DNA from 2 places in the Desulfocurvus thunnarius genome. Region 2 is predicted to be linked to the other one. Evidence: predicted binding sites of a transcription regulator. Region 2 holds the regulator's gene; the other holds the start of a gene.
What was found. The regulator sigma-54, encoded in region 2, starts transcription at its own class of promoters, with help from an activator protein. The targets are predictions, from matches to a motif close to CTGGCACGGNNNNTGCTT.
Positions count from the first base shown of each region.

Region 1: ACZ5KV_RS02280 (LeuA family protein) is a predicted target of sigma-54. The motif match lies at 1,580-1,597, and genes of this name have one in related genera.

Region 1 covers NZ_AP042411.1:513,113-517,307, forward strand. Annotated here, with positions in the region: gene ACZ5KV_RS02265 (P-II family nitrogen regulator) at 1-69, opposite strand, end outside; gene ACZ5KV_RS02270 (P-II family nitrogen regulator) at 66-419, opposite strand; gene nifH (nitrogenase iron protein) at 481-1,311, opposite strand; gene ACZ5KV_RS02280 (LeuA family protein) at 1,649-2,716, shown strand; TPP riboswitch at 2,787-2,893, shown strand; gene thiS (sulfur carrier protein ThiS) at 2,996-3,196, shown strand; gene ACZ5KV_RS02290 (thiazole synthase) at 3,200-4,036, shown strand; gene thiH (2-iminoacetate synthase ThiH) at 4,033-4,195, shown strand, end outside.
Region 2 covers NZ_AP042411.1:3,447,879-3,452,073, reverse strand. Annotated here, with positions in the region: gene hpf (ribosome hibernation-promoting factor, HPF/YfiA family) at 1-54, opposite strand, end outside; gene rpoN (RNA polymerase factor sigma-54) at 162-1,622, opposite strand; gene lptB (LPS export ABC transporter ATP-binding protein) at 1,823-2,545, opposite strand; gene ACZ5KV_RS15275 (LptA/OstA family protein) at 2,545-3,081, opposite strand; gene lptC (LPS export ABC transporter periplasmic protein LptC) at 3,087-3,782, opposite strand; gene ACZ5KV_RS15265 (KdsC family phosphatase) at 3,779-4,195, opposite strand, start outside.

The sequences.
Region 1 (4,195 bases), 680 kb from region 2:
GGCGGCGGTGATGGCCTTCTTGGTCTGGTTCATCATGTTCATGCGCACGACGGCGACGATTTCCTTCATGCGGGCACCCCTTCCGCCGCCGGGGCGGTGTCTCTCACGCCGGAGCTGATGGTGTAGACGTCCTCGACCTCGGAAACGAAGATCTTGCCGTCGCCGAACGCGCCTTTCTTGCCCGAACGCGCGGCGGTCATGATGGTCTGGATCACGAAATCCTTGTCCTGGGCCTGGACCACGCTGATGAGCATGGTCTTGGGAATCTCGTCGTAGGTCACTTCGCCGATCTTGATGCCGCGCTGCTTGCCGCGCCCGGCGACGGAGTACTTGGTCACAGCCGGAAAACCGGCGTCCATGAGGGCCGCAAGAACGTCGTCCGCCTTCTCGGGCCGGACAATGGCCCTGACCATGATCATCGACATATCGCTTCTCTCCTGGGTTTCTTGCTTGTGTTGGGGGAAGGGGTGCGCCAGCGGGCTAGGCCTGCTGCATCAGGCCGAAGTCCATGAGCAACTGCTCCAGTTCCTCGATGGCCAGCGGCTTGGGCACGACGAACATCTCGTTGCCGTCGATGGCCCTGGCCAGGTTGCGGTAGTGGTCGGCCTGGCTCACCGCGCCGTCCCACTCGATGACGGTCTTGCGGTTGATTTCGGCGCGCTGCACGTCGTTGTCGCGCGGCACGAAGTAGATCATCTGGGTGCCGAGCTTCTTGGCCAGCTCCTGGATCATCTCCTTCTCGTTATCCACGTTGCGCGAGTTGCAGATCAGCCCGCCCAGGCGCACGCCGCCGGACTGGGCGTACTTCATGATGCCCTTGCAGATGTTGTTGGCCGCGTACATGGCCATCATCTCGCCGGAGCACACGATGTAGATCTCCTCGGCCTTGCCGTCGCGGATGGGCATGGCGAAGCCGCCGCACACAACGTCGCCGAGAACGTCGTAGAAGGCGTAGTCCAGGCCCTCGGACTCCTCGTAGGCGCCCAGGTTCTCCAGCATGTTGATGGACGTGATGATGCCGCGACCGGCGCAGCCCACGCCCGGCTCGGGGCCGCCGGACTCCACGCACCAGGTGCCGCCGAAGCCGGGCTTGCGGATATCGGCGAGATCCACGTCCTCGCCTTCCTCGCGCAGGGTGTCGAGGACGGATTTCTGGGCCAGGCCGCCCAGCAGCAGGCGGGTCGAGTCCGCCTTGGGGTCGCAGCCGACGACCATGACCTTGCGGCCCATCTCGGCCAGCCCCGCCACCGTGTTCTGCGTGGTGGTGGACTTGCCGATGCCGCCCTTTCCATAGATTGCTACCTTTCGCATTGTCTGCCTCCCAGGTTGTAAGTGCTCGGGGAATGGGTTGGTGTCTTGGGGGGCCTAGGGCAAAGGGCGTGCCAGAGCAGACTGAATGCGCTAATATGCAGGTTTGCTTCATAATAAAATCCAGGCCCCCTCCCCCCGGCCCGCAAAGGCTACAAAAGCAGCCTTCCCGGCCCTACCAAAGCGTAGGTTCCTACGCTTTGGTAGGGCACTCCCGGCTCCACGCCAAAACAACACGGTGCAATAATTAAAGATAATCGCAAAGACCTTCCTGGCACCATCCCTGCAATACGTCGGGGAACGAACCGACCGGAACCGGCCGCAGACAAGGAGAGACCCGATGCTCATAGACACGACACTGCGCGAAGGCGCCCAGACCTACGGCGTCTATTTCGACACCTCCGCCAAGCGGGAAATCGTGAAGCTGCTGGTCCGGGCCGGGGTGGAGGAAATCGAGGCCGGATGGGCCGGGCAGGACGGGCTGGCCGACCTGCTCGCCTGGGCGCGCGGCCTGGCCGACCCCACGGCGCTTTCCGTCTGGTCGCGGCTCAAGGCCGCCGACGTGGAGTTGGCCGCCGCCGCCGGAGCCGCGCGCCTGAACCTGGGGGTGCCCGTGTCCGACGCGCACCTGGGCTCGCGCCTGGGCACCACGCGCGAGGAGCTGCTGCGCTGCATGCGCAACGTCGTTCCCCTGGCCCGCAACCGGGGCATGGCCTACGTTTCCGTCGGCCTGGAAGACGCCTCGCGGGCCGACGAGGGCTTCCTGCTCGAAGCCGCGCGCCACTGCGCGCGCCTGGGCGTGGACCGCGTGCGCCTGGCCGATAGCGTGGGCGTGCTCGACCCCACGGGCGCCGCCCGGCTGGTGGAGATGGTCCGCCAGGTGTTCCCCGGCGAGGTGGGCGTGCACTGCCACGACGACTTCGGCATGGCCACGGCCAACGCCCTGACCGCCCTGGGCGCCGGAGCCCGCTGGGCCGACGTGAGCGTGCTGGGCATCGGCGAGCGCACGGGCGTGGCCCGCCTGGAAGAGGTCGCCTCCTACCTCGTGCTGCGCCGGGGCGGCGCGGGCTACGACCTGCGCGCCGTGCGCGAGGCCTGCCTGCTGGTCAGCTCCGCGGCCGACGTGCCCATCCCGCGCGACAAGCCCATCTGCGGGCGCGACATCTTCGCCTGCGAAAGCGGGCTGCACGCCCACGGCATGCTGCGCGACCCGGCCCTGTTCGAGCCCTTCCCCCCCGGGGCCGTGGGCGCCCCCGAGGGGCGCGCCAGGTGCGCCTGGGCGCCAAGAGCGGACGCGCCGCCGTGGCCGCCGCCATGGACCGCATGGGCCGCGACATCCCCGGGCCCGCCGTGGGCGAGGCCACCCGCCGCGTGCGCAGCGCCTCCGCCGCCCTGGGCCGCCCGCTGACGGACACCGAGGCCGTGACCCTCATGGGCGGTTGACCCTTTACATCGCCCGCCCGAGGGCATAGGCTCCAAACACGCGCTAGGGGAGCCCCGAGACGGGGCTGAGAGGGGACGAACGTCCCGACCCTCCGAACCTGATGCAGATCATTCTGCCGTAGGGAAGCCGGTTCACAGCAGCCTGCACACCCGTAGCGCGCCCGCCCCTCCCGGCGGGCGCGCCGCGTTTGCCAAGCCCCCCGCGAACCCGGCCTCCCCGGCACAAGCCCGAGGAGGCTGCCCGATGACCCTCACAGTCAACGGCAGGGCCCGGCCCCTGCCCCGCCCGGCCACCGTGGCCGCCCTGCTGCGCGACTGCGACCTGGACCCCGCCGTGGTGGTCGTCGAACGCAACGGAGCCATCGTGCCCGGCGCCGACTACGCCGCCACGGCCCTTGAACCCGGCGACTCGCTGGAAATCCTGACCTTCGTGGGCGGAGGCTGAATCATGACCCGCATTTCGGAAACGGACGACACCCTGGAAATCGGCGGCCTGCGGCTGCAAAGCCGCCTGTTCATCGGCAGCGGCAAGCTCGGCGACGACGCGCTGATCCCCGCCGTATGCGAGGCCTCGGGCGCCCAGGTCATCACCATGGCCCTGCGCCGGGTGGACCTGGACGCCGGGCCCGCCAACCTCATGGGCCACGTCCCGGCGCACATGGTCCGCCTGCCCAACACCAGCGGCGCGCGAACCGCCGACGAGGCCGTGCGCATCGCGCGGCTGGCCCGGGCCATGGGCTGCGGCGACTGGATCAAGATCGAGGTCACCGCGGACTCGCGCCACCTGCTGCCCGACGGCTACGCCACGGCCAGGGCCACCGAAACCCTGGCCCGCGAGGGTTTCGTGGTCCTGCCCTACATGAACCCCGACCTCTACGTGGCCCGCAGCCTGGCCGACGCCGGGGCCGCCGCCGTGATGCCCCTGGGCGCGCCCATCGGCACCAACCGCGGCCTGCGCACCCGCGAGATGATCGCCATCCTCATCGAGGAAATGGCGCTGCCCGTCATCGTGGACGCGGGCATCGGCAGGCCCAGCCAGGCCTGCGAGGCCATGGAGATGGGCGCGGCGGCCTGTCTGGTCAACACGGCCATCGCCACCGCGGGCGACCCCGTGGCCATGGGCCGGGCCTTCGGCCGGGCCGTGGCCGCCGGACGCACGGCCTTCCTGGCCGGACCGGGGGCCGAGCGCCGCCGGGCCAGCGCCTCCTCGCCGCTGACGGGTTTTCTGGATGCAGGACAGGACGCCCCCCAGGGCGCACCCGTCCCAGGCGAGGTGGCGCCATGAGCTTCGTCGCACCCTGCGCGGCGCTGCACGACGGCGAGGCGGCCCGGGCCATCGAGGCCGCCGACGAGGCCGCCGTGCTGCGCGCCCTGGCGGCTCCGGCCCCCGGGTCGGACGATCTGGCCGCCCTGCTCTCCCCGGCGGCGCAGCCGCACCTGGAGG
Region 2 (4,195 bases):
CTTCTTGAGATGATCGGAGGGCTCGAAGTTCTTGAAGTTGAAATTGATCTGCATGGATCTCCTCCTGTCTTGGGTGACACGACGACACTGGTCTGGCGGGTTTTCGCCGATTCCAGTGTAGAAGGAAACCGGATCGAAATAAAGGGCTACCCGGCGCGCGATCAAAAAACCTGCTTGCGCTTGGAGGAAGAGCGGATGCCCAGGGCCGTGCGGTACTTGGCCACCGTGCGCCGGGCAATGTTGACCTTCAGGGTGTCCTTCAGGTGGTCGGCGATCTTCTCGTCGGACAGCGGATGGCGGGCATCCTCGCCGCCGATGAGCTGCTTGATGAGCGCCTTGACGGACTCCGAGCCCACCTGGGAGCCGTCGTCCATCTCCAGGGCGCTGTTGAAGAAAAACTTCAACTCGAACACGCCGTGGGGCGTGGCCACGTACTTGTTGGTGGTGATGCGGCTGATGGTCGATTCATGCATCTCGATGTCGTCGGCGATATCCTTGAGAATCAACGGCTTGAGCGCTGTGACCCCCTGGCGGAAAAAGCCGTTCTGGAAGCGCACGATGCTCTCGACCACCTTGTAGAGCGTGCGCTGGCGCTGGAACAGGCTCTTCATCAGCCAGACCGCCGAGCGCATCTTCTCCTGGACGTACTCCTTGTCCTTGGAATTCTTGGCCAACAGGCCGTCCATGTAGAAGGAGTTCAGTTGCAGGCGCGGCAGGCCCTCCTCGTTGAGCACGATGACGAAATCGCCGTCGTACTCGTAAACGTACACGTCGGGGCTGACGTACTGCGGCTCCCCGCCGCCGTAGCTGGCGCCGGGCATGGGGTCCAGGGTCTGGAGCAGGTCCAGGTATTCCTTGAGCTGTTCCAGGGTCAGGCGGAACTTGCGGGCCACGGGCTTGAAGCGGCCCTTCTCCAGGTCCTCCAGATGCTCGCTGACCAGCTCCTTCAAAATGGGGTCGTCGTACCCGAAGACCTCGATCTGCACCAGCAGGCATTCGCGCGGGTCGCGCGCGGCCACGCCCACGGGGTCCAGGCGCTGGATGCGCCGGATCACGTCCTCCACCTGGGCCGTGGCGGCCCCGGCCATGGCGGCGACCTCCTCGCAGGAGGCCTGGAGATAGCCGTGGGAGTCCAGGTTGCCGATGACGACCTCGCTGATGGCCACTTCGGCGGGGCTGAAATCCGAAAGGCAGATCTGCCATTCCAGATGGCTTTCCAGGGAGGGCTTGACCGACAGGCGCGCGTCGTAGGCCATGCCCTCCTCGGGCGTTTCGCTCTCGCGCATCAAAGCCTGGCGCGAGGAACTGGAGAATTCGCCCAGGTAGTTCTCCCAGTCCGCGTTGCGGGCCAGGTCGCGCTCCACGGCCTCGTCGCCCTGGGCGGGGCGCTCGCGCTCGGGCTCGGCGGCGGTCTCGAAGGCGTCCTTGCCGTCGCGGCCGGAAGTATCCTCGAAGGCCTCTTCGCCCTTCTCCTCGAGCAGGGGGTTTTCGAGCAACTCCTGCTGGACCACGTCCAGCAGCTCGAAACGGGAGAGCTGGAGCAGCTTGATGGCCTGCTGCAACTGGGGGGTCATCACCAGTTGCTGCGAAAGCTTCATTTGCTGTCTGAGTTCAAGTCCCATCGTTGCCCGTCGTGTTCAGGTGCTGCGGTGCCGTGTCGATCAGGGGTCCGCCCGTCGCGGCCCGGCCCGCGCGGCAAAAGTCCTCGCCCGGCAGGGCCCGTTCTGCGCGGCTCGGGCAGACCATGCCACAGAGCCCCAGGCCTTGCAACTCAAATGGCAAGGATTTTGTATGCGCGAGGAAGCGCAAGAAGCGCGCCAGATTAGAGACTGAAAGCCTCGCCGAGGTAGACTTGGCGCGCCTGGGGATTCTCGCAAATCTCCAGCGGCGTGCCCGAAAGGATGACCCGGCCCTCGTAGACCAGATAGGCCCGGTCGCAGATGCGCAGGGTCTCGCGGACGTTGTGGTCGGAAATGAGCACGCCGATGCCGCGCTCCTTGAGCCCGCGCACGATGCCCTGGATATCGTCCACCGCGATGGGGTCGATGCCCGCGAAGGGCTCGTCGAGCAGCATGAACTTGGGGTCCAGGATCAGGGCCCGGGCGATTTCCAGGCGGCGGCGCTCGCCGCCGGACAAGTGCATGGCCTTCTGCCCCGCCAGCTTGGCGATGCCCAGTTCGTCCAGCAGGGCGGAGGCCTTGGCGGCCTGCTCGCGGTGCGAAAGCTTCGTGTTTTCCAGGATGATTTCCAGGTTCTCGCGCACGGTCAGCTTGCGGAACACGGAGCTTTCCTGCGGCAGGTAGGACAGGCCCAGGCGCGCGCGCTCGTGCAGGGGCAGCCCCGCAAGTTGGGCGCCGTCCAGGGTCACTTCGCCGCCGTTGGGCTTGATGAGCCCCACGAGCATGTAGAAGGTCGTCGTCTTGCCCGCGCCGTTGGGCCCGAGCAGCCCGACCACCTCGCCCTGGGCCACGTCCAGGGCGATGTCGTGCACGACCTCGCGCTGGCCGTAGCGCTTGCACAGGCCGTCGGCCGCCAGCAGCGCCATTACTCTTCCTCCGGCGGGGTCATGAAGATGGCCTCCACCTGCCGCTGCGGCCCGCCCTCGACCTCGCTGCGGTTGTCCTTCAGATACAGGCGGATGATGCGTCCGGTGATCTGGTTGTCGCCGTCGGTGATTTTCGGCTCGCCCTCCATGACCAGCAGCCCGGTCTGCACGTGGTAGGTGGCCGTGGCGCAGGTGCCCAGGCGGCCTTCGCGCTCCAGGTGCACGTCGCCCTCGGCCACGATGCGCTCCACCTCGCCGGGCCCGGCGGGCTGGCCCGGCTCGGCGGCCTTCCTGGCCGCGCCCTCGGCCAGGTGCACCGTCAGCTTGCGCGAGCGGATGGTCATGTCCGGCCGCTGCACGAAGACCTGGCCCTCGAAAATGACCACCCGCCCGGCCTGCTCGTAGCGGACCTTCTCGGAGGTTATCTTCGTGGGCACCTGCTCGCCTTTGGCCTTCTCGGCGGCCGGGGCGGCGCCGGGCCCCAGGGCCAGCGCCAGCAGACACAGGGCGCACAGGGCGCGCGTGAGTCGCTTCACGGGGGTCACTCCTTTCCGTTGGCCTTCGTGGCGGCCTTGGCCGCAGGCTTCTTTGCGGACTTTTTCGTGGATTTCTTCACGGATTTCTTCGCGGGCTTGGCTGCGGCCTTCTTGGCGGGCGCGGCCGCGGAGGCGGCCCCCGCAGCAGGCACGGTCATGTTGAAAAACACGCTTTGCACCCCGCCGTCGGCGTCCACGTCGTTGGTGTCCAGGTGCAGCACCACCCGGGGCGCGTCCAGGGTCATGTCCGGCCGCTCCAGGCGCACGTCCCCGGTGAGCACGATGCGCCGTTCGGCGCTGGAATAGTCCAGCCGCGCGGCGCGGGCCCGGTTGGGGCCGGAAACGATGTCCACGTCGGGCCACAGGCTGGCGTTGCCGGACTCCTGGTCCACCTCGCCGCTGGTGGCGTTGACGGCGATCTCGCCGCCATCGTCCTTGAGGTAGTAGAGGATGCGCGGATTGTCCACCGCGACGATGCCCGTGTCCTGGGCGTAGTGCGCGGCGTCGGCCTTCATGCGCCACTCCGTGCGCCCCTCGGCCCCGCGCGACAGCTCCACCCCGTGCAGCGACACGTCCACGTCCACGTCGTCCAGCAGTGCCGCCGCCCGGGTCAGCATCTGGTGGCGCTGATAGAGCGACCAGCCGCCCACCGCCGCCAGCCCCGCCAGGGCCAGGAGCACCCAGGGCAGCCAGCGCCTCACCGCGACCGCCACAGGGCCCACTGGGCGTCCAGGTCGCCCCGGGCATCCAGGATGAAAGAGATGGCCTCGCGCACGGCGCCATGCCCGCCCGGACGCGTGCTGACCCAGGCCGCCATGTCCAGAATCTCCGGCTGGGCGTTGGCCACGGCCAGCGGCAGGCCCACCAGCCCCATGGGCCCGGCGTCCACCCAGTCGTCGCCCAGGTAGGCCACCTGGGCCCACTCCAGCCCGCGCGCCCGGCACATGCCTTCCAGCAGCGGCGCCTTGGCCAGATGCCCGGCGTGGTATTCCTCCACGCCCAGCTCGCGCACACGCGCGGCCACGGCCTTGGAGTCCAGCCCGGTGATCACGGCGATCTCCAGCCCGGCGGCCTGCGCGACCTTGATGCCCAGGCCGTCCTGCACGTTGAAGCG